3 regions of the Sporosarcina sp. SAFN-010 genome follow, and region 3 is predicted to be linked to each of the others. Evidence: riboswitches for the same ligand, from Rfam matches in the RefSeq annotation. Region 3 holds a riboswitch; each other region holds the start of a gene.
The links. A riboswitch is a leader RNA that binds a small molecule or an ion and turns the genes downstream of it on or off. The one in region 3 is predicted to bind thiamine pyrophosphate.
Positions count from the first base shown of each region.

Region 1: another riboswitch for thiamine pyrophosphate. It lies ahead of ACR65F_RS07795 (ECF transporter S component); the one in region 3 lies ahead of tenA (thiaminase II).
Region 2: another riboswitch for thiamine pyrophosphate. It lies ahead of ACR65F_RS07230 (ABC transporter substrate-binding protein); the one in region 3 lies ahead of tenA (thiaminase II).

Region 1 is NZ_JBPFDS010000005.1:65,088-73,529, forward strand. It holds gene ACR65F_RS07775 (MFS transporter) at 1-1,111, opposite strand, end outside; gene ACR65F_RS07780 (DUF2207 domain-containing protein) at 1,241-2,929, opposite strand; gene ACR65F_RS07785 (HAD family hydrolase) at 3,079-3,723, opposite strand; gene ACR65F_RS07790 (MOSC domain-containing protein) at 3,900-4,547, shown strand; TPP riboswitch at 4,620-4,729, shown strand; gene ACR65F_RS07795 (ECF transporter S component) at 4,822-5,391, shown strand; gene ACR65F_RS07800 (ABC transporter ATP-binding protein) at 5,397-6,890, shown strand; gene ACR65F_RS07805 (energy-coupling factor transporter transmembrane component T family protein) at 6,868-7,641, shown strand; gene ACR65F_RS07810 (acetyl-CoA hydrolase/transferase family protein) at 7,966-8,442, opposite strand, start outside.
Region 2 is NZ_JBPFDS010000004.1:165,923-174,364, reverse strand. It holds gene ACR65F_RS07250 (amidase family protein) at 54-1,523, opposite strand; gene ACR65F_RS07245 (Fur-regulated basic protein FbpA) at 1,599-1,748, opposite strand; gene ACR65F_RS07240 (carboxylate--amine ligase) at 1,925-3,145, shown strand; gene ACR65F_RS07235 (YebC/PmpR family DNA-binding transcriptional regulator) at 3,200-3,919, opposite strand; TPP riboswitch at 4,086-4,191, shown strand; gene ACR65F_RS07230 (ABC transporter substrate-binding protein) at 4,271-5,266, shown strand; gene ACR65F_RS07225 (thiamine-binding protein) at 5,280-5,570, shown strand; gene ACR65F_RS07220 (ABC transporter permease) at 5,567-6,352, shown strand; gene ACR65F_RS07215 (ABC transporter ATP-binding protein) at 6,333-7,067, shown strand; gene yxzF (small protein YxzF) at 7,150-7,269, shown strand; gene ACR65F_RS07205 (AAA family ATPase) at 7,308-8,442, opposite strand, start outside.
Region 3 is NZ_JBPFDS010000008.1:72,705-81,146, reverse strand. It holds gene ACR65F_RS10610 (S1C family serine protease) at 1-273, shown strand, start outside; gene ACR65F_RS10605 (winged helix-turn-helix domain-containing protein) at 394-1,089, shown strand; gene ACR65F_RS10600 (sensor histidine kinase) at 1,086-2,498, shown strand; gene ACR65F_RS10595 (SulP family inorganic anion transporter) at 2,633-4,063, shown strand; gene ACR65F_RS10590 (universal stress protein) at 4,090-4,509, shown strand; gene wrbA (NAD(P)H:quinone oxidoreductase) at 4,566-5,177, opposite strand; gene ACR65F_RS10580 (DUF3238 domain-containing protein) at 5,234-6,433, opposite strand; TPP riboswitch at 6,524-6,631, shown strand; gene tenA (thiaminase II) at 6,749-7,435, shown strand; gene thiM (hydroxyethylthiazole kinase) at 7,435-8,241, shown strand; gene thiD (bifunctional hydroxymethylpyrimidine kinase/phosphomethylpyrimidine kinase) at 8,238-8,442, shown strand, end outside.

The sequences.
Region 1 (8,442 bases), on a different contig from region 3:
CTCCGATAAGTACAATCGTCGCGAAGTAAAACGGATAGTCGAGGTCAATATCAAACAACATGCCCCCAACGATTGGGCCAATCATATTCCCAATGCTCGTAAACATGGAGTTCATGCCCCCGACAAATCCTTGCTCGTTCCCTGCAATTTTAGATAAGTAGGAAGTCGCCGCTGGACGGATCAAATCAAATCCGACAAACACGACAATCGTAACTGCTAAAACCGCAAAGTAAGAATTCACTACTGTCATCATTGCAACTAAAACAGCGGATAAAACTAAACACAGGTAAATCAGCTTCTTTTCGCCCATCCGTTTTGCGAGTCGATCGAACAGTACGACTTGTGCGATTGCCCCGACAATTCCACTTCCTGTAATAACGATGGCAATGTCTGCAGGTGTGAATCCAAATTTGTGATCGACAAACAAGCTAAATATGGATTCGAACGATGCCAGTCCGAATGACAAGACAAAAATCAGGAGGAAAACGATGAAGTATATGGGTGCAAAAACCCGTGTAAATCCTGGTTTTTTCGTATTCATCGTTTCCTCATATTGACGCTCAGGTTCGCGTAACATAATCAGCGAGAAGATAGCTGCAAATAGCGCTAGACCTGCTGCGAAGAAAAACGGAACTCGGGTACCAAGTGTCGCAAGGAACCCACCCACTCCTGGTCCAAGGATAAATCCAGTGGAAATTGCTGCGGACATATACCCAAGCGCTTTCGCCCGAGTATCGTTTGTGGTGATATCCGCGATGAATGCTGTGACCGCTGGCATGATGAAAGCTGCACTAACTCCACCGACAATTCGGGATGCAAACAAAACAGATAGCGTTTGACCGACAGCAAATAGCAGTTCTGATGCACTAAACATGAGCAATCCAATGACAATCATTTTCTTCCGCCCAATTGAATCTACCCAACGCCCCGATAACGGAGAGGCAATAAGCTGTGCAACCGCAAAGAAAGCGACTAAGTAGCCGACTACTTTTCCGGATAGATGTAATTCATTCATTAACGTCGGCATGACGGGAATCACGAGACCTATGCCTAAAAAGGCAATGAGCAAATTGGTTAGCAACAACCATAAAGTTAGGGATGTTTTTTTCATATTATACGCTCCTACAGCCAGTATCGAACCAAAATAATATATTTCCTCATCTTATCACGGTTCTGGTAGGTTACCTAGCTAATTGTATTAAGGATTGCACTGGTTGTGACTAACTTTTGTCATCAAGGATTAAAAGGCTCCAGCACCGCCACCTCCGCCTCCAACTCCTCCCCCGCCACCAGAGACTGATGACGAAGACGAGCTCGATGCAGCAACTGCACTATCCGCCCGGTTCAATTGCGTATATGCAAGCGTACCGATTGGGAAGTAGTACATAATTGGCGGAACAAACCCTCGATCGTATACTGAATGTGATTCAAACAATTTATTTTCATTAAGTGTTTTCGTACCTATTCCAAAAATCACTGCACGCTTTTGCTCGTCATCGAGTTGATCATTCAAATCTGCTTCTGTCACCTCAGGCAATCGCTTTCTAAAAGCCTCCCACTGATATTGGATTCCATGCCCTTTGACTGTTTGTGGAGCGTACAAAAATCCAAATAGTACAAGAATGAGACTTGGGAATATCAAAAACAATAACCACATCGGTTGATCATAGATTCCAAATGCAATCATAGGTGCGATCAGTAAAAATCCTGCTATTACGGATAAGACACGGACTCCTTTACCGCCGCCCTTCAAATGATTTTCATCTATTTCCTCTTTAATAGACTTCTCCCAGGCACTTTGCAATGTATTATATTTATTGACTTCCTGTTGAACTGATAGTTTGTCTCCTTCCAATACATCCAAATCACTATAGGAAAATGTTTCTCCATTACCAAAACCATCGAATAACCATTCAATGAGCAATCGTTCGTGCTCATACTCCGTATCACGACTGATTACACGAAATGCATCTTCTCCATCTCTTTCAATGTATCCTTTTCTAAGCAGATCTAATAATGCGGTTGTTTGAATTTGTGTACTTTCCACATGCAATACCGTGTATCTAAGTGTTGAAGGCAAGCTCATAATCTCTTCTGGAACAAAGTAGGCTTCTGGATAATCCAAAGCTGCTTTCTCGCGGCGTTTGTTTTCTGTTCGCATGACATATACGCCTATAAGAAGCAACAGCAGTACTGCACTTCCAAATATGAATGGAGCCACCTGCCCTGACAACTTATGCATCTTGTCATAACGCGCTTGAGCAGCTGCTAATGATGCTTGCTCTTTTTCCAATTCGGGACGTATTTTTTGGTCACTTGTTTGTAGAGACCCGGGGAATAGCGCCTCGTCAACACCAATGCGGACATCTGCATTCGTCCCAGCTGATATTTCTCCAAGGTTAAATACAACCGTTCCCTCTTCATCCGTCTTTTCTAATCCACGTGCAGCATCATAGCCCATCGCAATTACATCATTCGTCACTTCAGGCGGGCGAATAGTAATCATTACATTTCCAAAGTCAGTTTCGTTTCGGTCGTCAAAAAACGGCCAGTAAAATTGTGCCATGTCAGAGTATTTTTCTACACCTTCTACAATCGTGTAGGTTAATTCAATAGCGACAGTCTCATCTTTTGCTTTCCTGTGTATTTTATAGCTGCCATCATTCCCTTCGATTTTCAGAGATTTCCCATTCTCTTCAGCATGAAGATCACTGATTTTGCTACCTTCTTTCGGATAAAGGTCACGGGTGATTCCATTGAAAGAACCGTCGAATTCATACGTTAACCGTTCCTTCACCTGCACATTTCCATCCGTTTCGAGTTGTGCATCAATTTTAAAATCTTTGATTGTAAAATCTTCTGCAAATGCCGGAATCGGAAAAACTATCAACAATACCAACATCACAACACTTAACAATGTTTTTTTCACGTCCATCACTCCCTTCTTTCTATTACGAATGTCCACAATTATAGTTTCAAAGTTCGAAATATTAGACCGCCTATATGTCTCTTCCCCTAAATCCGCCCATATAAAAGCGTTCCATCCATTTTTGGATAGAACGCTCTCGAATTACCTATTTACTGCTCTAGTAAACGATAGTCAAAATCAGAAAACGACTCAATCAGTTGTCCCTTTTCGTGGAACGATAACGAACGCGTCACATCATTCGGGATGATTAAGCAATGCACGCCTGCGCTTATTGCTGCAATCGATCCGTTATAGGAATCTTCCACAGCAATTGCCTCATCTGGTGTAACACCAAGTCGTTCCAATGCCACTTCGTAAATAGCTGGATTTGGTTTCACTTCATCCACGTCATCTGCTGAAACGATAATCGGGAAATACTCCAGCAAGCCATATTTCGTGAGAAACCCTTCGATCCAATTTCGATTTGAACTACTCGCAACAGCCAGCAAGATCCCTCGTTCTTTTAGTTGTTTTACAGTCTCTAAAAACCCTTCCCGTAAAGCCAATTGTTCCCGAATCGTTTCAAACCGGGTATTGACCTGATCATGGAAAACAGTACGATCCATTGGCACATCGAGCGACTGGTCAATAAAGTCGAATAAGGCTCCATCCGTTGAACCTACCACTTTCACGAATTCCTCTAACGTCAAGTTGAATCCATGCTGCTCCTTCAAGATTTCCTGATAAATATCAAACCATGCTGATTCTGTATCAATAATCGTCCCATCAAAATCGAATATTACCGCCTTCTTCACACCTGTTCCCCATTTCCAAAATACGTTCTAGTTCTCCTGTACCCATTATAGGGGCAAAGACGCATTTGGTCGACCAATTCTCTGGAATTCACCTTGTTATCAGAATACTGTCGTTAACTCTTGTCTTATTTGCTATACTTATTGCATAATCTAATGAATAGAAAAGAGGAGAATACATGCAATTAGTGGCACTATCTACGAGTTTACCTAAGCAAATTAGTACGTCAAAAGGAAAAGAACTCGTGACCGGCATTTGTAAGGAAACAATTCAAGAAGCATTTTTGTCTGTTGATGGTTTCAAAGGCGACGACGTGGCTGATAAAAAACACCACGGTGGACTCGATCGTGCAGTTTGTATGTATCCTCATGAACACTATTCAAAGTGGAATGATGAGTTTGAATGTGTACTTCCACCCGCAGCATTCGGAGAAAATATCACAGCATCCGGCATGACCGAATCTGAAATTTGTATAGGTGATATCTTTACACTTGGAGACGCTGTCATACAAGTGACCCAAGGCAGAATTCCATGCAACACAATTGACCAGCGCCTTGGATATCCTATGATGAAAAACATGATCCAAACCGGATTTACAGGCTACTTATGTCGCGTTCTAAAAGAAGGAATGGTTCGGTCGGATGACCAGATAACGTTACACAAAAAAGATTCACATGGAGTCACAGTACTTGAAGCCAATACAACGTACTTCCATAATCCTAAAGATATCGAAGGAATCCGTCGTGTGTTAGCGATAGAAGCACTCGCTGACGATTGGCGTGATAAGTTCGGCAAACGTTTAGAAATAGCGCTTGCGAACACCTAATATCAAAAAACTATAAGTAGATTGTGAGGTTGCCAGAAAATTTGTACTGTTGTATACTCGAATCACTTACATAACTGACCGTACGGGTGCTTGAGTGAATCAGGCTGAGATAGCAGATGAATCCGCTGCTGACCGCATCTGATCTGGATAATGCCAGCGTAGAGAGCCGTGATCTGAGGATCATTTGGGTACCCGGGAACCCACTCCTCGACCGTCTGCGCTTTCAGACGGTCTTTTTTTGTGAGAACACAAGCAAAAAAGGAGTTGGAGTTCATTGAAAAAGTTAACATTCACCGATTTACTCATTACCATCATGGTCGGTGTCGTGTTCGGTATCCTGATGAAGTTTTGGGATGATCTCTATACTGTCGTCAAACCGATGATGCCAGTAGCGAGACAACTACTCTATGGAATGTGGTTCATGAATGGGGTGTTTGCATTTCTGCTCATCCGTAAGCCTGGTGTCGCATTGATCGCCAGTATTGCTGGCGCAGGACTCTCTGCATTTATCGGCCATGGCTTGGAAGTTCTGATCTATGGATTTGCTCAAGGATTAGCTGCAGAATTGCTGTTTGCCGCATTCCGATATAGGAAGTTCTCTATGATCATCGCAGGTCTTGGAGGGATCTTGTCGTGTGCTGCGAGTTTCGGACTGGACATGTTTTACGGATATGCAGACTTGGAAACTTGGGCGCTCGTTGTAAAGTACGGATTGCGTGCAATTAGTGCATTCATCTTTACTGGAGTATTTGCGGTTCTTATCGTTCGTGCACTCGAAGCAACAGGCGTTACTCAGTCAATACGACCGGTGGCGAAAGAAGAATATTCGCTGCTGGACAGGTGATTTGAATGGAAACCTTAATCTCACACCAACGAGAGGCTGCGCTCAGTATGACCAACTTGCGATTGAAGTTTCCTGGGGAGGATTCCTTGTTGTTTAAGGACCTCTCCTTCTCAGTCAATAAGGGTGAGAAAGTATTGCTGCTCGGTCCGAGCGGCTGCGGGAAGTCCACGTTGCTGCAAGTTGCGAGTGGTATTGTCCCGAATTCCTTTGAGTTACCTATGAAAGCGGAAAAACTTGAGCTTCCGGATTCATGGGGATTTGTCTTCCAAGATCCCGACACACAATTTTGCATGCCTTATGTAGACGAAGAACTCGCGTTTGTATTGGAAAACTTGAACGTACCTCGCCAGGATATGACTGCGCTAATTGTCGAAGCTTTGGAATGTGTAGGTCTTCATCTGCCAGACATTCACACGCCGATTCTTGAACTATCGCAAGGCATGAAACAGCGGCTAGCATTGGCATCCGTTTTGCTGATGGAGCCAGAAGTGCTGTTTTTAGATGAACCTTCCGCTCTTCTCGACCCTGAAGGTACGGACCAAATATGGACGTCCATTCAAGCCGCAACAGCTGAGCAAACTGTCGTAATTGTGGAACATAAAATCGAACAGATTGCTGAGTGGATTGACCGTGTCGTTCTATTTACGGATGATGGAGCAATATTAGCAGATGGTCCACCCGATTCGATTTTTAAAGATTATAAGGAAGAACTCATTCGATATGGCATTTGGTATCCAGGAGTATGGGTTGACTATTTGGATTCAAAAGCATTTAAGACGTTGAGTGAGAATCGTTCATCTATAAGTTCGGTTGAAGTTCTTCATGCGGAGGAATTCAACGGGTATCGCGGCAAGAAATCCGTTATTCACGTGCCAAATGCATCTATTAGCCAAGGTTCCTGGGTGACGATTTTAGGAGAGAACGGTTCTGGGAAGAGCTCGCTACTGCTATCGCTTATGCAGTTGTTGAAAACATCTGGTTCTTTGCATGTCAATGGCAAGCAGGTTGTGCAAAAGAAACGACGTAGAACCCTTCCCGCAGGGCTATCTCTTGTCTTTCAGAATCCTGAGCTCCAATTTGTGACGAATACGATCGTGGAAGAATTGACGATTTCATTACAAGGGATGTCGTCAATGGGAGCAGTAAGTCATGTAGAAGAGATGATTGAGCTGTTCAACTTACCCGTTTCAGGTAACCGCCACCCGTACCAGCTATCGGTTGGTCAAAAGCGACGGTTAAGCGTCGCGACAGCGCTCACCTCTTCTATAGATATTTTATTGTTGGATGAACCTACATTCGGTCAGGATGCACGCAATACCTTCGCAATTCTGGAAAAGTTGGAGTCGTTGCGCAGGAATGGGATGACGATTGTGATGGTGACTCATGATTTGAATATTGCATCGAATTTTGCAACGGATTGTTGGAAAGTTGCTGATGGTAAGCTTGTGTCGTGCACTCGGCAAGGGGGTGTTGCTGATGCCCGCTTGGTTTACACCTGATCGCGAAACATGGTTATTTCGAGTGAATCCTGCGTTGAAATTCATGATATTTGTTTTGCTATTGCTCATTACACTTTTCACGAGGAATTTACCTTTTGTCAGTTGGCTAGCTGTTCTATTCGGAATCCTACTCTACGGTTTCAGTGGATACCCGATTCGAAAGTTAGTATTGCTATCGATTCCTCTCGTCATCTCCTTCGCTTCTTCAGCATTTACGATGATGCTGTTCGGAAAAGGAGATGCCGTGTTATGGCAATGGGGCATCCTTAAAATTTCAGAAGAGAGCATTCAGCACGGATTGTTGCTTGGCACGAAGTCGTTAACGTTTGGGCTGGTAGGCTTTACGTTCTTACTCACTGTTCAGCCCGTGTTGTTCTTTTACGCGATGATGCAGCAATATCGTTTGCCTTCAAAATACGCTTATAGTTTCATCGCATCGATTCGCTTGCTACCTCTAGTTGTAGAAGAGATACATGTGAGGACGAATGCGTTGAAAGTTCGTGGCATTACCTTTTCCCGTGGAATGAAAGGTTTAGGCGAACGGGTTCAAGCGTACACCGTTCCGTTGTTCGCTCAAAGTATTCGCCGAGCGCAACGGATCGCGATTGCAATGGAAGCGAAACAATACCAGATGGGGGCCGCCCGAACTTACTACTATCCAACTTCGTACAGTCGGATTGATGTAGTGTTTATAGGGGTGGTTGTTGTGAGTGTTGCTGGCGTTATGCTACTTGCGTTTGGGATGAACTAAGTAGAAAACAGGAGCCTCCTTGTAATGGGAGCTCCTGTTTTTATTATGGTGTTTCAATAGAATTGCTTCGCGAATGCGAAGCAACCCTTATTCAGCTTTTAAAGTGCTTGATTGGTCGCGTGATGGTTAGGCGTTGGCGTCTGTCTTCATACCGCGGGCGATTGATTGGGACTCCACTTTGTGTTTATGAGCACTTTTTGAAGTTTATGAGCACTTTCTAGGATTTATGATCACTTTTTAAGTTTTATGAGCACATTCCATGATTTATGAGCACTTTTCATGTTTTATGAGCATTTATCAAAATTTATGAGCACTTACCCAAGTTTATGAGCGCTCCACCATCTCCGTAGCTAAATGTCCCCCTTGAGTAGGCAATATTCCAGCCGCCATCGCTTCGCTTCGTAGCTCATCCCGGAATTTCGGATGTGCAATCGCAATCAAAGCTTCTGCACGTTCGCGAAGCGACTTACCATGTAGCTTGGCAATTCCGTATTCTGTTACGATACAATCGACTTCGTTTTTAGACGTCGTTACGACAGAACCTGGAGTAAGATTTAATTTGATGCGTGACATGGTATCGTTCTTCAATGTCGAGTACATGCAGATAAACCCTTTTCCATTTTTCGAAAGTTGGACAGCCCTTGCGAAGTCTGCTTGTCCGCCTGTTGACGAATAGTAGTTTCCGGCAATCGTTTCAGAAGCACATTGGCCATACAAGTCCACTTCTGTTGTCGCATTGATAGAAACAATATTATCCTCTTTTGCAATCTCATATGGATCATTGACCATACTCACCGGCAA
Region 2 (8,442 bases), on a different contig from region 3:
TCCCTACTTTCGCTCTCTTCCTCTCAGTTTACCACAGTTTGTTATTAGCTTGCTTATTTCTTCTGTGCCATCCTGAACTTGCGACGTACTTGCGTCTGTTGTTCAAAAGCATATGCGTACCCTAGTAAAGACGGTTCAGAATATGCAGGTCCTGTAAATGTTAAACCGAATGGCTCGCCCGAATCCGTCATTCCTGCAGGCACAGTTATAGCGGGATAACCAGCAGCCGCTTCAAAACTGCAGCCATGATCTTGAGGGAACGCTAAGATATCGACACCATTTTGTTCTAAGGCTTTTCCAAGTGCTACCTTTCTTGCTAAGTGACGATTTCGTAGTAGAGCCTCGATATAAGGTTGTTCGACTAGTAAACCAGTCCGGTCATTTATTTTTTTGAGCAGTTCTTGTCCATATCGTAAAGTCTGTTCTGGGTGATTGTTGTTGAAACTAATTATATCCGCAATTGATCGAATGGGATTTGTTATTGGGGTTTTGCCTAAATAATGATTAAGTGCTGCTTTACACTCATGTAAGAGAACATTGTAGCCTAGATCACTTTCTTTTGTTCCAAGATCGATATCTGGGATAATTTTGGCGCCTAATTGTTCTAATATTTTTAATGAATCTTCAAATAATTTCATCCGTTCTGGAGATACTTCGTTTCTAAATACTGAACTCGCGATACCAATACTTATTCCTTGCAGTGATTCTTTTTTTAAGTAGTCAAGACCATGCGTGGAATCATACTTTTGCGAGTAAATTGTTATAGGATCGTCTGGATCTTGTCCAAGTAACACCTCAAAGACGATTGCAGCATCTGTTACTGTACGTGTCATCGGACCCGCCGTATCCTGTGTCACTGATAATGGTATGATGCCGCTTCGACTGATCGCCCCAATTGTAGGTTTCAGACCAACAATTCCATTTTGTGAAGCCGGGTGAATAATCGATCCCGTCGTTTCAGTACCAATCGATGCAACTGCTAAATTAGTCCCAACAGCTACTGCGGACCCTGAGCTGGACCCTCCCACTTCGAACTGTCCATATGGATTGAGCACTTGACCTCCTCTAGAACTCCACCCGTTTGGCATATCAGCAGACATGAAATTCGCCCACTCTGTCATGTTAGTTTTTCCAAGTAGGATGGCTCCTGCCTTTCTAAGCTGTTTAACGAGAAAAGCATCCTGCGGTGCATAGTAATTTTCCAATGCTAAACTACCTGCGCTCGTATGCATGGCATCTCCTGTATCTATATTATCTTTCAGTAAAATTGGTATACCATGTAGCATTGAACGTTTACCTGATATCCTTCTTTCAAAATCGAGTGTCTGAGCGATTTGTAAGGCATGGGGATTTAACTCGAGAATTGCATTAGTTATTTGTCCTTCTCTGGATATCCGATCCATATAAAATAATACTAATTCTTCAGAGCTGAGCGATTCATCTTCCAGTGCTCGTTGAATCATAGTTATGGTGGCTTCATTCACCCATTCGAGTCTACTACGAATTGATTGACTATCGTTCATGTCCATTCACCTCTTCACTAATAGAGTGGTAAAACAAAGCCGGCTAAGGAGAATTTCCTCAACCGGCAATTGCCATTATATGTGCCTATAATATTCTTTCATTAATATAAGTAATGGTAGTTCATAGAGCTGCTTTCCTTCAATCTTGAAAATACCTCGCCCTACTAGCCTTTGGATGACTTCCTCACGCTTCATATCCATTTTTGTTTCTTCAATTTTCAACATGGTGCTTGTTCCTCCTTGAAATGAACCTCATTTTTCTATTCCTTTTTTTATCCAGATTTAAACCTGATTAGGTACACTCCCGCGTAGGCTAACTGTTGTATACCAAAGTGTTTTCCATGTAATATAGAGATTAGGATTTTAGGAACGACAATTCCATCGAGATTTAGGAGGATACAATGAACACAAAAAAACTTCCATTCTTACCAATCATAGTTGGTACAGATATGAACGCATACAACATGGCAATTTCTTTTCACGAAGCCTACCATATCAATCCTGTATTGATCGGGAAAGAGCCGTTATCATTTACACAACTCAGTACTATTCCCTATAAAATCGAGCTCAATACAGAGCTATCTGAAGAAAATAAGTTTGCTGACATTCTAATTAAAATTGCTGCTAAATATAAAGCTGAAGGGCGCGAACTATTACTAGTAGGTACGAATGATTTGTATGTCCGGCTTATCATTGAACATGCAGAACAGTTAAAAGAGCACTTTACTTTCAATTATATCGACCGTGAGCTCATGGACAATTTACAGATTAAGTCCCACTTTTATAAGTTGTGCAAAGAACATGGTATTGATACTCCATTAACATTCTTCTACGATTGCAAAGTGGATGGACCTTTCAAGGAAGACATGAATTATCCTGTAATCGTGAAGCCGAGTGATACTGTTGTCTATAACCAAAACAAGTTTGCCGGACAGCAAAAAGTGTACAAAGTGAACTCTCTGATTGAATTAAACGAAGTCATTGAAACGGTGAAGAATAGTGGGTACAACGAAGAGCTGATCATTCAAGATTTCATCCCAGGTGATGATACATATATGTGGGATTCGGTTATCTATTCAAATTCAGCTGGACAAACCCAGCTCGTCACGTTTGCACAAGTTGTTTTGCAAGAACATACTGTGACTGCAATCGGAAACTACACAGCTGTGATTACACGATACAACGAAGAAATGATGTACAAGTTGAAAAACTTCTTAGAGGCTGTGGGCTATAGAGGCTTTGCGAACTTCGATTTGAAATATGATCCTCGCGATAAGAAATTCAAAGTTTTTGAAGTGAATATCCGCCAAGGTCGTTCTAGTTACTATACAACGGCTCTAGGACATAACATGGCAAGTTATTTTGTGGATGATTTGATCTACAACAAGCAAAAGCCACTAGTATTGCTCAACAAACCTTTCCTGTTCACAGTAGTTCCAAAGATTGTGCTAAAGAAGTTTGTAACGAACAAGGCAGTTAAGAGAGACATTAAACGTCTTTTGAAACAGAAGCAGTTTGTAAACCCGCTGTTCTACAAAGGGGACAAGCATTTGAAGCGGAAGCTTTATTTGTTCCTTAGACAAGTGAATTATTATAAAAAGTATAAGAACAATAATTGGTGACAACTAAAAAAGCGACAAGAGCGTTAGACCGCTCTTGTCGCTTTTTATTGTGTTTTATTCTCCAAGATCTACGTTGTGATAGACTTGTTGAACGTCTTCGAGGTCTTCGATTGCATCGATCATTTTTTCGAATTGCTCAACTGATGCCGCGTCAAGCTCGACATCGTTTTGTGCAAGCATAGTCAATTCAGCGACTGTGAAATCAGTGATTCCTTCAGCTTTAAACGCTTCTTGAACTTCGTGGAATGCTGTCGGATCTGCGTAAACTAGAACTTGCCCGTCTTCTTCGCTAATGTCATTGACATCCACGTCGTGTTCCATCATCAATTCAAGGACGTCATCTGCTGACTTCCCTTCAATTCCGAAAACAGCAGTGTGGTCGAACATGTATGCAACAGAACCACTCACACCCATGTTGCCTCCATTTTTACCGAACGCTGCGCGTACTTCTGATGCCGTCCGATTGACGTTATTCGTTAACGCATCGACGATGACCATCGATCCATTTGGTCCGAATCCTTCGTAGCGAAGCTCATCGTAGCTCTCTTCTCCTCCACCTTTAGCTTTTTCAATTGCACGTTCAATAATTGTTTTCGGTACACTATATGTTTTTGCACGTTCTAAAACGATTTTAAGAGCTTGGTTCGATTCCGGATCCGGCTCCCCTTGCTTTGCTGCTACATATATTTCGCGACCGAATTTTGCATAGATCCGGCTCGTGTTGGCATCTTTTGACGCTTTCTTCTCTTTAATATTATTCCACTTACGGCCCATTTTGACCACTCACTTTCTGTTTGGATGAATCAGAGTAGAAAATCCTTTTCTTAGTATATCATGACTAAATTCATTGCGGAAAGTAAAAAACGCTGAAACTATGAGACTTGCTACTTACAGAAAAGTATGGCAAAGTAATAAGTGAACACCATACAACTTCATCACTGACAATATGTAGGGGTACCGGAGAACCGGTTGAGATGCATGCGACATGCAGACCCTTTGAACCTGATCTGGGTAACGCCAGCGGAGGGAACATATTCATTCCATAATGATTATGTGACGCGTACTTCCGAAAATCGGGAGTGCGCGTTTTTTTGTTGCAGTGTGAAACTCCAGGAGGGAATTTCATTGAAACGAATACTCACAGTTCTGTTTGCTGCATCGCTTCTCACAGCTTGCGGAGCAGAAAACGAACCAAGCTCGTCAAGTGGAGACGACAAAGAAGCTACCCAAAAAGTCCATTTCGCGCTCGATTGGACACCAAATACGAATCATACTGGTTTGTATGTAGCTCAAGAAAAAGGATACTTTAAAGATGAAGGACTGGATGTAGAAATCATGCTTCCGGGCGAAGCTGGTGCTGATCAGCTCGTAGCATCAGGAAAAGCTGATTTTGGAATCGGTGCACAGGAAGCACTCACAGAAGCACGTGCGGCAGGTATTCCAATCGTTTCGATTGCTGCAATCATCCAACACAATACGTCTGGATTTGCTTCCTTAAAAGAGGCAGGCATAGAATCGCCGAAAGACTTCGAAGGGAAAAATTATGGCGGTTGGGGTGCTCCTGTTGAGCAAGCTGTCGTCGAATCCCTGATGGAAAAAGATAACGGCGACAGCAGTAAAGTAAAGTATATCAACATGGGTTCTTCTGATTTCTTCACAGCGATTCAACGTGATATCGACCTTGCCTGGGTATACTATGGCTGGACAGGCATCGAAGCCGAACAACGTGGAATGGAACTGAACATGCAATATTTGAAGGACTACTCAGAGAATCTGGATTACTATACACCCGTCATTACTACAAATGAAAAACTCATTGCAAAAGATCCCGAGAAGGTGGAAGCCTTTGTTGCAGCTGCTGTAAAAGGGTACCAGTTTGCAATTGATCATCCTGAAGAAGCTGCAGATATCTTAATAAAAGCCGTCCCTGATTTAGATCCAGAGCTCGTCAAAAAAAGTCAGCAATGGCTTTCCCCTAAATATCAGGATGACGCACCTCGCTTCGGCGAACAACAACTGAAAACATGGGAAAATTACGCGGAGTGGATGGATGAGAACAACTTGCTTGAAGGCGAATTCAACGCAAAAGATGCATTCACAAACGAGTTTTTACCAAACTAAGGAGGAAATGAAAATGGCGAATGCACTTGTTAGTATTCAAATAATACCAAAGACCCCAAACGGCGAAGATGTCATTCCGTATGTAGATGCGGCGATTGAAGTGATCGAACAATCTGGTGTTCCTTATCGGGTCGCACCACTTGAAACGACGATGGAAGGCGAACTTGGAAACTTGCTCAGCATTATTGAAAAAATGAACACTCGTATGACTGAATTAGGAGCATCAAGTGTCATTTCCCAAGTGAAAATCTACAGCAATCCTGAAGGTGCTTCTATGGAAAAGCTAACGGAGAAATACAGATGAAATCGGCAGTAAATAAAGGATGGCGGCCGCTTCTGGTCTTCATCCTTTTACTCGTTATGTGGGAAGGCGCTGCTCGGCTTTTCGATGTGCCCGCTTGGCTTCTTCCTTTACCTACTCAAATTGCTGAAGAGGCATTCACCGGCTATTCATTGTATGTCTCTCATATTATGTCCACAATCACTCTTTCAGCAACTGGCTATCTTGTCGGAATTACTGTAGGAGTTGTTGTAGCCATTCTGTTATTTCGGATCCCATTTCTTCAGCAAGCCTTTTATCCGCTCCTGATTTTATCGCAAAACATTCCGGTGATTGTACTCGCTCCACTTCTCGTCATTTGGTTCGGGTTCGGGATGCTACCGAAAGTCATCGTCATCGTTCTCGTCTGTTTTTTCCCAGTAACGATTGCTGCACTGGATGGATTCAGACAAACAGATCGAGACATGTTGTACTACTTAAAGATGATTGGCGCAAGCAATCGCCAGATTTTCTGGAAATTGCAATGGCCACACTCATTGCCTTCACTGTTTTCAGGACTAAAAATCGCAGCAACCTACAGTGTTATGGGGGCTGTCATTTCTGAATGGCTCGGTGCGAACAAAGGAATTGGTGTCTATATGACACTCGCTTCTTCTTCGTTCAAAACGGACCGTGTTTTTGTTGCCATTGTACTGATCATGATTTTGAGTTTAACGTATTTCGGAATTATTTTAGCTGTCGAAAAAAGCGTCCTACGTTGGCGAAGTCAAGGAGGGAAAGAATCGGATGGGTCAACTCACTCTTGAAAATCTATCAAAATCATATGGTCTAAACCATGTTCTTCAAGACATTACATTGTCCGTGAAAGAAGGCGAGTTCGTCTCTATTGTGGGTCCTTCAGGAAGCGGGAAAAGCACGATTTTCCAGCTCATTGGTGGACTTTACACACCTGAATCTGGCACAATTTCTCTTGACGGTTCTGTTCTGAATAATTCCCGTGGACATATTAGTTATATGCCACAAAGTCCAGCGCTTTTTCCTTGGAGGACTGTATTACAAAATGTTGAGCTAAGTGCGGAAATTGCTGGTACCAAACAAGACCGTACTAAAACGCTGGAACTCATTAAAAGCGCAGGTTTGTCCGGTTACGAAGATGCCTATCCTAATGAGCTGTCCGGTGGTATGAAACAGCGCGTATCTTTCATCCGCAGTTTAAATGCCCCACAATCGATAATTTGCTTGGACGAACCTTTTTCAGCGTTAGATGAATTCACACGTCTTGAAATGCAGCAGTGGCTCTTATCTATTTGGGAAACGTACAAAAAGTCGATTCTTTTCATTACACACGATATCGACGAAGCCCTGTTTCTATCTGACCGGATTATCGTCCTATCTGACAAACCTGCCGTTGTGAAAAAAGAAATCACCGTTCCTTTTGATAGACCCCGTTCTGAGGAATTATTGATGAGTGACCCATTCCTCGCTCTAAAAAGGGAAATCTATAATCTGTTACGCAGTTAGTTACTTGGGATTCTCTTACAGGTTTAAATACCCCCTCAACATGGGAAAAGAGGGGTATAACTTCTTTTAAGGAGCGAAGCATATGAAAATTACTAAAGTCGTTAAGACAGCTGTTAAATGGGGACCAATTATTTTACCGGTCGTTATGAAATTCGTAAATGATAAAAAGCACAGTGATAAGATTCCTAACCGAAAAAGATAAAAGAGGGCAAGCCATATATTTGGCCGCCCTCTTCTTTATTACGAACTTGGAACGAGTTCTTTTTTCACACCGCACACAATCTCATGCACTTCAGAACCGTCCAATGTTTCTTTTGTATATAATTCATTGACCAAATGCTCGAACTGGCTAGCATGGCCACGTATCAATTCTTCAGTCCGCTCAACAGCGACAGTAAAGAGTTCTTGCATCTTAATTTCTTTGTCGGTTTTACTGAACGTTAACGTGAACCCATCTTGAAGTAACCCCGTGTCGACCATCCGTTCAATAATATCTTTTGCCTGTTGAACGTCTCCACTTACACCAATACTATGTTCTCCCAGGTAGATACGTTCTGCTATACCACCGCCAAGAATCATACTGACTTGGTCAAGGAGTTCACTTGCAGTTTGTAAATGCAGTTCTTTTTGAATTGGCGCAACGTAACCAAGCGCTTGCCCTCTTGGTATAATCGTTGCTTTTCGCACTGAATGTGGTTTTGTAATCGCAGCGATTAATGCGTGACCAGATTCATGAATTGCAACACGACGCTTAGTTAATGGATCATTCATGCTCCTGGACGCATTGCCAAGAATGGTCCGGTCAATTGCAAAATCCATATCGCTCGTGTCTATTTCAGCTCGCCCTTCTCGAATCGCTCGTTTACTTGCCGTTGTAAAGAGTGCACTTATTTGTGCACCTGAAAAGCCGGATGTACTTTCTGCCAACATGTCCAGTGACGCAGACACGTTAGGTGCCAATGCCTTCCCTTTAATATGGATGTCCATAATTTCTCGACGCCCATGTGTATCAGGGAGAGGAACTTGGAAAGAATAATCGATGCGTCCTGGTCGTAAGAAGGCTTCATCCAACATATCTTTCCGATTTGTTGCAGCAATGAACAAAACTCCTTCATTATCCGCCCCGCCATCCAGTTGGACAAGAAGCTCAGTCAACGTTTTCTCAGACTCTTCTCCACCGTGAGCTTTTCTTTTTCCAGCAAGCGCATCCACTTCGTCAATGAAAATGACTGCCATCTCCTGCTTTCGTGCATTTTGGAACATGGTACGGATTCGAGATGCCCCTACACCGACAAAGAGCTCAGTAAATGCAGCACCACTTGAAGAATAGAACGAAGCACCGATTTCATGTGCAATTGCCTGGGCTAGTAAAGTT
Region 3 (8,442 bases):
GAAATGTATGTACAGAATATCCCAGACAGTGTGAAAGGTGGAGTCATGGTCGGTAGTGTGGACCCTAATTCACCTGCTGGAAAAGCAGGATTCAAAGAACAAGATGTCATCACTAAAGTGAATGGACAAGTAATCGACTCTTCAACCGCTTTACGCAAAATTCTCTACACGGATCTAAAAGTTGGAGACCAAGCGAAATTCACCATCTATCGAGAAGGCAAACAACAAGTTGTGAACGCGACACTTTCGAGTAATGCCGATGTCGAGAAGTAAGTTGTAGAACAGCTGTCCAGTACCTACTAGTTGGGTTCTGGGCAGCTTTTTCGTATTGGACAAATGAGTTGCATGAATAGGAATTTCCCGATAGCTTTAAAGCAAAGGAGGCGAACTTCGTTGAAGATTCTTGTCATTGAAGATAATGAAAGTGTGTCGCAGATGATTGGCTTGTTTTTTGAAAAGGAAGGCATTGATGGCGAGTTCGTCTTGGACGGAAAAGTGGGATTAGAACGAGCCCAACAAGATTCGTGGGACTGCCTCATCATCGACTGGATGCTTCCTTCAATGGATGGCGTGACGATTTGTAGAACCCTTCGAAAAGCAGGTAACGACGTCCCAATCATTATGCTCACCGCAAAAGATGGCGAGTCCGATCAGGTGCTCGGTTTAGAAATGGGAGCAGACGATTATGTAACGAAACCATTCAGCCCACTTGCTTTAATGGCACGCATTAAAGCCGTAACACGCAGACGACCTACAAAAGAGAAGGAAACGAATCCCATGCTTGAAACGGTTCATTTCCGTGTGGATGAAAACGCTCGTGAAGTGTTCGCAGATGGTGTCGCTATCGAAAACCTAACTCCAAAAGAATATGACTTACTCGTCTTTTTCATCCGACATCCAAAACAGGTTTTCTCACGGGACCAGCTGCTTGACCGTGTCTGGGGATTCGATTTTTACGGAGATGATCGGACGGTGGATGTTCATATTAAACGGCTACGAACGAAAATTTCAGGAATCGGAACAGCAGTGATCCATACCGTTTGGGGAGTCGGTTATAAGTTTGACGAATCGGATGAGGCATCCTCATGAAAGTGAACTACTTTACTCAACAGTTAGTCAGCCATGTGAGTGTAATTGTTGCCGCAGTCCTTCTAGTCGGGTTGCTGTTTTCCCATTTCTTCGAGCAATATGTGTACGATACGAAAACTGACGAGCTCACACAATATGGACGTGCCCTTCTAACAGATATCGATCGCAGTCCGAAGCCTTCCCAACAAACTCTTCAATCCTTTGGTCAGGTGCTGAATAGCAGGGACATCGAGTATAGTTTGTTCGATGAAGACTCGAAAATTATCTACTCGACCGGGCTTAAAACTCCACTAATTGAACTTAATGAATCAGAGTGGGCGCAGCTTCAAAGTGGAAAAACTGTTACGGTACGCCAAGAGCAACGTCGTTTTGATCAGGCCGTCACTTTTGTGTTGCTCCCTTACTTCCAAGGACCTCAGTTTGTCGGGGGTGTTTTACTCACCTCCCCTATTGAAGGGCCTCGAGCCATCATTTCACAGATGAATCGTTATTTGTTCTACGCCGCCCTCGCTGCATTAGCGGTTGCTGTCATTCTAAGCGGATTGCTGTCCATCTATCACGGACGACGTATTAAGCGACTTCGTCTAGCTACTGCGGCGGTCTCTACAGGTGACTATACCATCCGGATTCCTGAAAGCGGACGGGATGAAATCGACGCACTGGCTACCGATTTCAATACGATGGTGAGTGACCTGTATACTTCCCATGAAGAAATTGAGAATCTAGAAAATCGTAGACGCCAGTTCATGGCAGATGTCTCCCACGAACTCCGAACGCCGCTAACGACAATCCGTGGAACGATTGAAGGGTTGCGGAGTGATCTGATTTCTGAAAATGAAAAAGACAAAGCGCTGCAACTTGCAAGTGGAGAAACAAAACGGTTGTTACGCCTCGTTAACGAAAATCTTGACTATGAAAAAATCAGATCGAACCAAATTACATTGATCAGGCAACCAATTCTGGTTTTGGAATTATTCGAAGTGATTCGTGAGCAGTTGGAACCGGCAGCTGAACAACGTGGGACAACAATCGAAGTGCAAGCACCTGAAACATTGACCGTCTTCGCCGATTACGATCGTCTCACTCAAATCTTGTTGAACATTACAAAGAATAGTATCCAGTTCACGGAGAAAGGAGAAATTTCGATATTAGCGAAAACAGATAGTCATCACGTCATTTTAGAAATTCAGGATACCGGCATCGGAATGGATTCGGATGAAGTCGAAAAGATTTGGAGCCGTTTTTATAAAGCGATTGACTCACGGACATCCAATCCATACGGAGAATTCGGCCTTGGTCTTTCCATTGTGCGCCAACTCGTAACGCTACACGGAGGAACTATTGACGTCACAAGCAGGAAAGGACACGGATCGTTATTTACAATTCGCCTTCCCAAAGAACCTATATAGTTCTGCAATGAGTTATTTAGGTTGTTTAAACATATTCTGCAACAGCCATTTATTGTCGTGACTCCCCGTGATAGACTATAGAGATGCAGTACACCGTAACGAATCTGCAACTTTTTATAAGGGAGTCCACAATAATGGCATCATACTTAAAACAGCATTGGTTCTCGAATGTTCGAGCCGACGTCCTCGCGGGCATTGTCGTAGCCCTTGCGCTAATTCCTGAAGCCATCGCTTTTTCAATCATCGCAGGCGTTGACCCGATGGTTGGTCTATATGCTTCCTTCATCATCGCTGTCGTGATTTCATTTACAGGCGGACGCCCAGGAATGATTTCCGCAGCAACCGGCTCAATGGCTTTGCTCATGACCCCACTCATTCGTGAGTATGGGCTTGATTACTTACTTGCTGCGACAATTCTTACCGGGGTTATCCAAGTGATTTTCGGGATTTTTAAAGTTGCAAAGCTGATGAAGTACATACCAAATGCAGTCATGATTGGATTTGTGAATGCCTTGGCAATTCTCATTTTCATGGCGCAAGTTCCTCACTTTCTAGGAATCTCAACGATGACATATGTTTTCGTAGCAGTGACGTTGCTCATCGTTTATATTTTACCAAGATTTTTCACAGCGATTCCTGCCCCCCTTATCGCTATTGTCGCACTTAGTATCGTCGCGATTTACTCAGGGGCCGACTTACGAACTGTTGGAGACCTCGGTGCGATTACAAAATCGTTACCGAACTTTCTAATCCCAGACGTACCATTTACGTTTGAAACCTTGATGATCATATTACCTTATTCCGTTGCATTGGCGATTGTCGGCCTGCTTGAAACATTGCTCACTGCAACGATCGTAGACGACATGACCGCAACAGACAGTGAAAAGAATAGGGAATCCCGCGGACAAGGAATTGCCAATGTCATTAATGGCTTTTTTGGAGGTATGGCTGGTTGCGCAATGATCGGTCAGTCCGTTATTAACGTTAAATCCGGAGGTAGAACACGACTGTCCACATTTGTAGCAGGTGCGTTCCTCATGTTTCTGATTATCGTTCTGGGTGACTTGGTGGTTCAAATCCCGATGCCTGTTCTTGTGGGGATTATGATTATGGTTTCAATCGGGACATTTGACTGGAGTTCGTTCTCCTATATTCGAAAAGCGCCTAAATCGGATGCGCTCGTTATGCTGACAACCGTTATTATTGTTGTTGCAACGAATGATTTGTCTAAGGGTGTTATTGCAGGAGTCGTGTTGAGTGCCGTTCTCTTCGTTGCTAAAATCTCTAAGATACATGTAGAGCGCATTGTTGAGGATGACTCCATCCGCTACGCTGTGAAAGGTCAATTATTCTTTGCATCCGTTGAGAAGTTCCATGAAGCATTTAGTGGAGATGAAGCGGCTAGTCGGATCATCCTGGATTTCACAGATTCCCAAGTATGGGATGATTCCGCAGTTGTTGCCGTCACAAAAGTAACTGAATCCTATCGTAGTCGTGGTGTGAATGTAACGATTATCGGATTAGGGGAATCCAGCAGGCGTCTGCTCAATGAGCTTATGACCTGACTCTATTGATAAATGAGGTGGCAACGATGTATCAGAAAATCATGCTCGCTGCAGATGGATCTGATAACTCCATTCGTGCAGCTAGAGAAGCTGCACGGCTTGCTAACTGTTCGGATGACTCTACGATTACCATTGTGTTCGTCGCGGATTTTGACAAAGCAAAAGAATCCGTATTGCACGCAAAGAGTAAGGATTCGCTAGAACTGACACGTAAAAAGCAACTCAAACCAATCGAACTGGTCTTGCGGGAATACGATGTGCCTTACGAAGTCCAAATCCTCCATGGAGATCCAGCGCCTGTGCTAATCGACTATGCGCATACAGAGTTGTTTGACCTCGTCATCATTGGTAGTCGCGGGCTCAATTCTTTCCAGGAAATGATTCTTGGCAGTGTCAGTCACAAAGTGATGAAGCGTCTTAGTTGTCCAGTATTACTCGTAAAATAACAAAACCGTCACCCAATCGCGGGTGACGGTTTTGTTATTTTACAGAACTATCTAGATCACTCCATATGCTGAAGTGCTTTTGCTACGGACACTGTTCTCTTCGCTTGGTAATCTACAGCTGCTTGAATGGCTTTACGGTCTGTCTTCATTTCACCGTCCGGGCCAACAGCGACACTTGTTCCGTATGGGTTACCTCCCGCTGCAAATAACACAGGATCTGTATACCCGGGTGCTACAACAATTGCTCCCCAATGGTACATCGTCGTATAGAGTGATAAAATCGTTGCCTCTTGCCCACCGTGTTCGTTTTGTGCGGATGACATCGCGCTTACTGCCTTGTTGGCGAGTTTGCCTTGTGCCCATAGACCTCCAACAGTGTCGATGAAGCTTTGCACTTGTCCAGGAATATTACCAAAGCGTGTTGGAATGCTAAAAATGATTGCATCCGCCCATTCCAAGTCTTCCGGTGTCACTTCTGGAATATCTTGCGTTGCGTCATGATGTTTTTTCCACGCTGCATTCGATTCGATTGCAGCTGCTGGTGCCGTTTCTTTCACTTTCAACATCTTCACTTCAGATCCTGCTTCTTCAGCGGCTGCTGCCGCCCATTCAGCTAGCTGATGATTCGTGCCCGTTGAACTGTAGTAAACGATTGCTGTTTTTGTCATATTTATCTCTCCCTTTTATCTTGAATAGAATGATGCTGTCACAATAGGTAACTGAGTTAATTGATATTGGAAAAACGCCAATACTGATAAGCCGTAACTCCACTCATATAAGCAAGTCCTTCACTTCTGCTTTGATGAACAGGAATCCATCGATTGGTTTCCCCTTTTCTTAAATAGATTTCATGATTCGGTGACTGGTCATGGAAACCAGTGAGGTCATACGTTCCATTCCTTCTTAGGACTGCCTGGACTTCATAGTTTATATCTGGAGCTGTCGTCAATGGGTTGCCCACTGCGTGTTCTAAGTTAAATCTCGTTTCATCTCTTCCATAATCAAACTTTTTCATAATAATTTTTTTATCGGATGCCGTTTCGCGGTCGCGTATTTTTTTATCCAATCCATAGGCAACACTTTCACCTATTCTTTTTGTGAACGTAAGGGGATCATCCGGGTTGTTCGTATGGATTTCAATGTCTACAAAAGTTCGAAAGGCATCGGACTCCGGGTCAAATTGTCGATCGTCACCTTTAAAATACCGATTAGGGGAGAGTACATTCGGGTTCTCAACTAGGTCGGCCTCAAGAAACGTTTTGTATCGGAAGTTCCATTGGTTGACGGTTGCTGGTTTTTGATAATCATAAATTGAAGTCAATAACGCAGAGGGGCTATCAATAGATTTCAACATCGTGAACCCTTCAATGTAGGCTGGTTTTTCCTTGTCTTTTGGTAAAAACAATCCCAAGGCTTTAGCGATGAAAGATCTCGCATTGTTGAAGGTCACTTCAGATTGAACAATGGACCGCTCACAATAGATCGCGTACGTAATTGGTTCATCCATCTTAAAGTCCCTGTCGATAAATCGATTAGTATCCACCTGGTCTAGCTGTTCTCCATTGCGATAAATGATATACGTCTCTGTGTCACTCAAACGTTCCCAAGACAATGCGATTTGAGTTCTAGCGATGATTGTCGTCGTGACAAGTGACTGAAGAGGATTGCTTTTGTTTTTCTCCATGGAAAATGTGGAAGTCTGCATGACGACCACGTCCTTCACTTCATCATTTACATATCGTTCGATTGTATATTTATAAAACGTGTCCGCTAAAAGATCAGTATCTTGAAAATCAGGGGATGTACCTTCATAAATGTGCTCGCCGTCTTTATACACGTGGTACATTCCACCTGCATCATCCCACTCAAATGCAATTCGACCAACTTCATGGGTGACAGATGTGATTTCAAAGCGATCCGGCATGTACATGGCCTCCTTTCACGTAGTAGTTGTATTTTGCCCTTATTGCCAATTTTTAAAACTATGATATAGTGAGGGAGAAAACTGAAAACGATTGCCCACTGGGGGAGTCTTTGTAAAAGACTGAGACGCGTATAGATATGCGGACCCTTGGAACCTGATCTGGCTCATACCAGCGGAGGGAAGTGGATCGCACATGGACGAGTCTAGTTCTTTATAGATTCCTTGAAATTTCCTATTACGCGAGCCGCTCCTTCGACTGATGAGTCGATAGGGGTGGCTTTTTTTCGGTTCATTCATCGAAAGGGGCGGTTTTAAATGACATTTTGTGAAGAAGTTCGTGAGCTTTGTAATGAAAGCTGGGAGGCTAGTTTTAACCATCCGTTTGTTCAACACTTGGCAGCTGGGACACTACCTGAAGACATTTTCAGATTTTACGTTCTCCAAGATTCGTATTACTTGAAGCATTTTGCAAAAGTCCATGCACTGGCTGCTGTGCAAGCAAAAGATTTAGCAACAACTCAACGCTTTGCACAGCATGCGGAAGAAACATGTGGGGCTGAGATTTCGCTGCACGAAGGATTCTTTGAATTACTCGACGTTACTGATGAGGACCTCAACTCGTTTGAGGCAGCGCCAACAGCTTATGCCTATACTTCTCATCTGTACCGAACAGCCATGAATGGGGACATTGCGGATACGCTAGCAGCACTACTCCCCTGCTATTGGTTGTATTACGAAATTGGTGAACGATTGAAAAACGCTACGCCAAATCATCCCATTTACGATAAGTGGATCGCGACATACGGATCCGAATGGTTTGAACAAGCGACCCGCGAACAAATTAACCGCATGAATGAACTGGCGGATTCTGTTTCATTAGAAAAACGTGAAGAACTGAAAGCCCACTTCGTGAAAAGCAGCCATTATGAATTGCAATTCTGGGAAATGGCTTGGACTCAACAACAGTGGGCAGCCGATTCTAAAACGGAGGTAAAGCTTTGATGCGACAGCATACCATTCTCACAGACCTGAGACAGACCAAACCATTAGTACACTGCATCACGAATATTGTGGTGGCTAATTTCCAGGCGAATGGCTTGTTGGCTCTCGGAGCTTCTCCAATTATGGCGGATTCCTTGAAAGAAGCTGCAGATATCGCCGCAATTTCTTCTTGTACCCTTCTGAATATAGGGACATTAGATTCGACAACTGTCGATTCGATGATTGCTGCTGGAAAGAGTGCTGTACAACATGGACATCCCCTCGTGCTTGACCCTGTAGGTGCGGGTGCAACTGGATTTCGTAAGCAAACAGTTGATCACCTGTTAGACACGTTGGATTTTACACTGATCCGAGGAAATGCAGGCGAAATTGCAGCGATTGCTGGTGTTGCATGGAATGCCAAAGGTGTTGACGCCGGAAGTGGTGACGTTGATATTACAGATGCAGCAAAGCAAGTTGCTCGACAGAATAACTGTTTAGTCGCTGTAACGGGTGAAACGGATCTGGTTACTGATGGAGAACGAGTGATTCGGATATCTGGCGGACATGAACTTATGACGCTTGTAACCGGTTCAGGGTGTCTCCTCAGTGCAGTGGCTGGAGCATTTTTAGCAGTTAGTAATGGGGATACCCTTCAAACAGTAGCTGAGAGTCTTGCATTCTATAAAAAGTCTGGAGAAATCGCAGCTGAACAGTCATTTGGCCCTGGCGATTTTGCTATGAACTTTTTAAATACGCTTCATTCCATAGAATCTCAAGATGTTGCCGACAATCAATTCCAGTACGAACAGGAGGTGATTTCGTGACCTCAGTAGCGTTAACGATTGCGGGTTCTGATAGTGGCGGCGGCGCGGGCATTCAAGCGGATTTGAAAACGTTTCAGGAACTCGGAGTCTTTGGTACGTCAGCACTGACTGCGATTACCGCGCAAAACACACTTGGTGTGCACGCTGTACAGCCAGTTGATGCAGGGATTGTTGCAGCACAAATACAGGCGGTGCTCACTG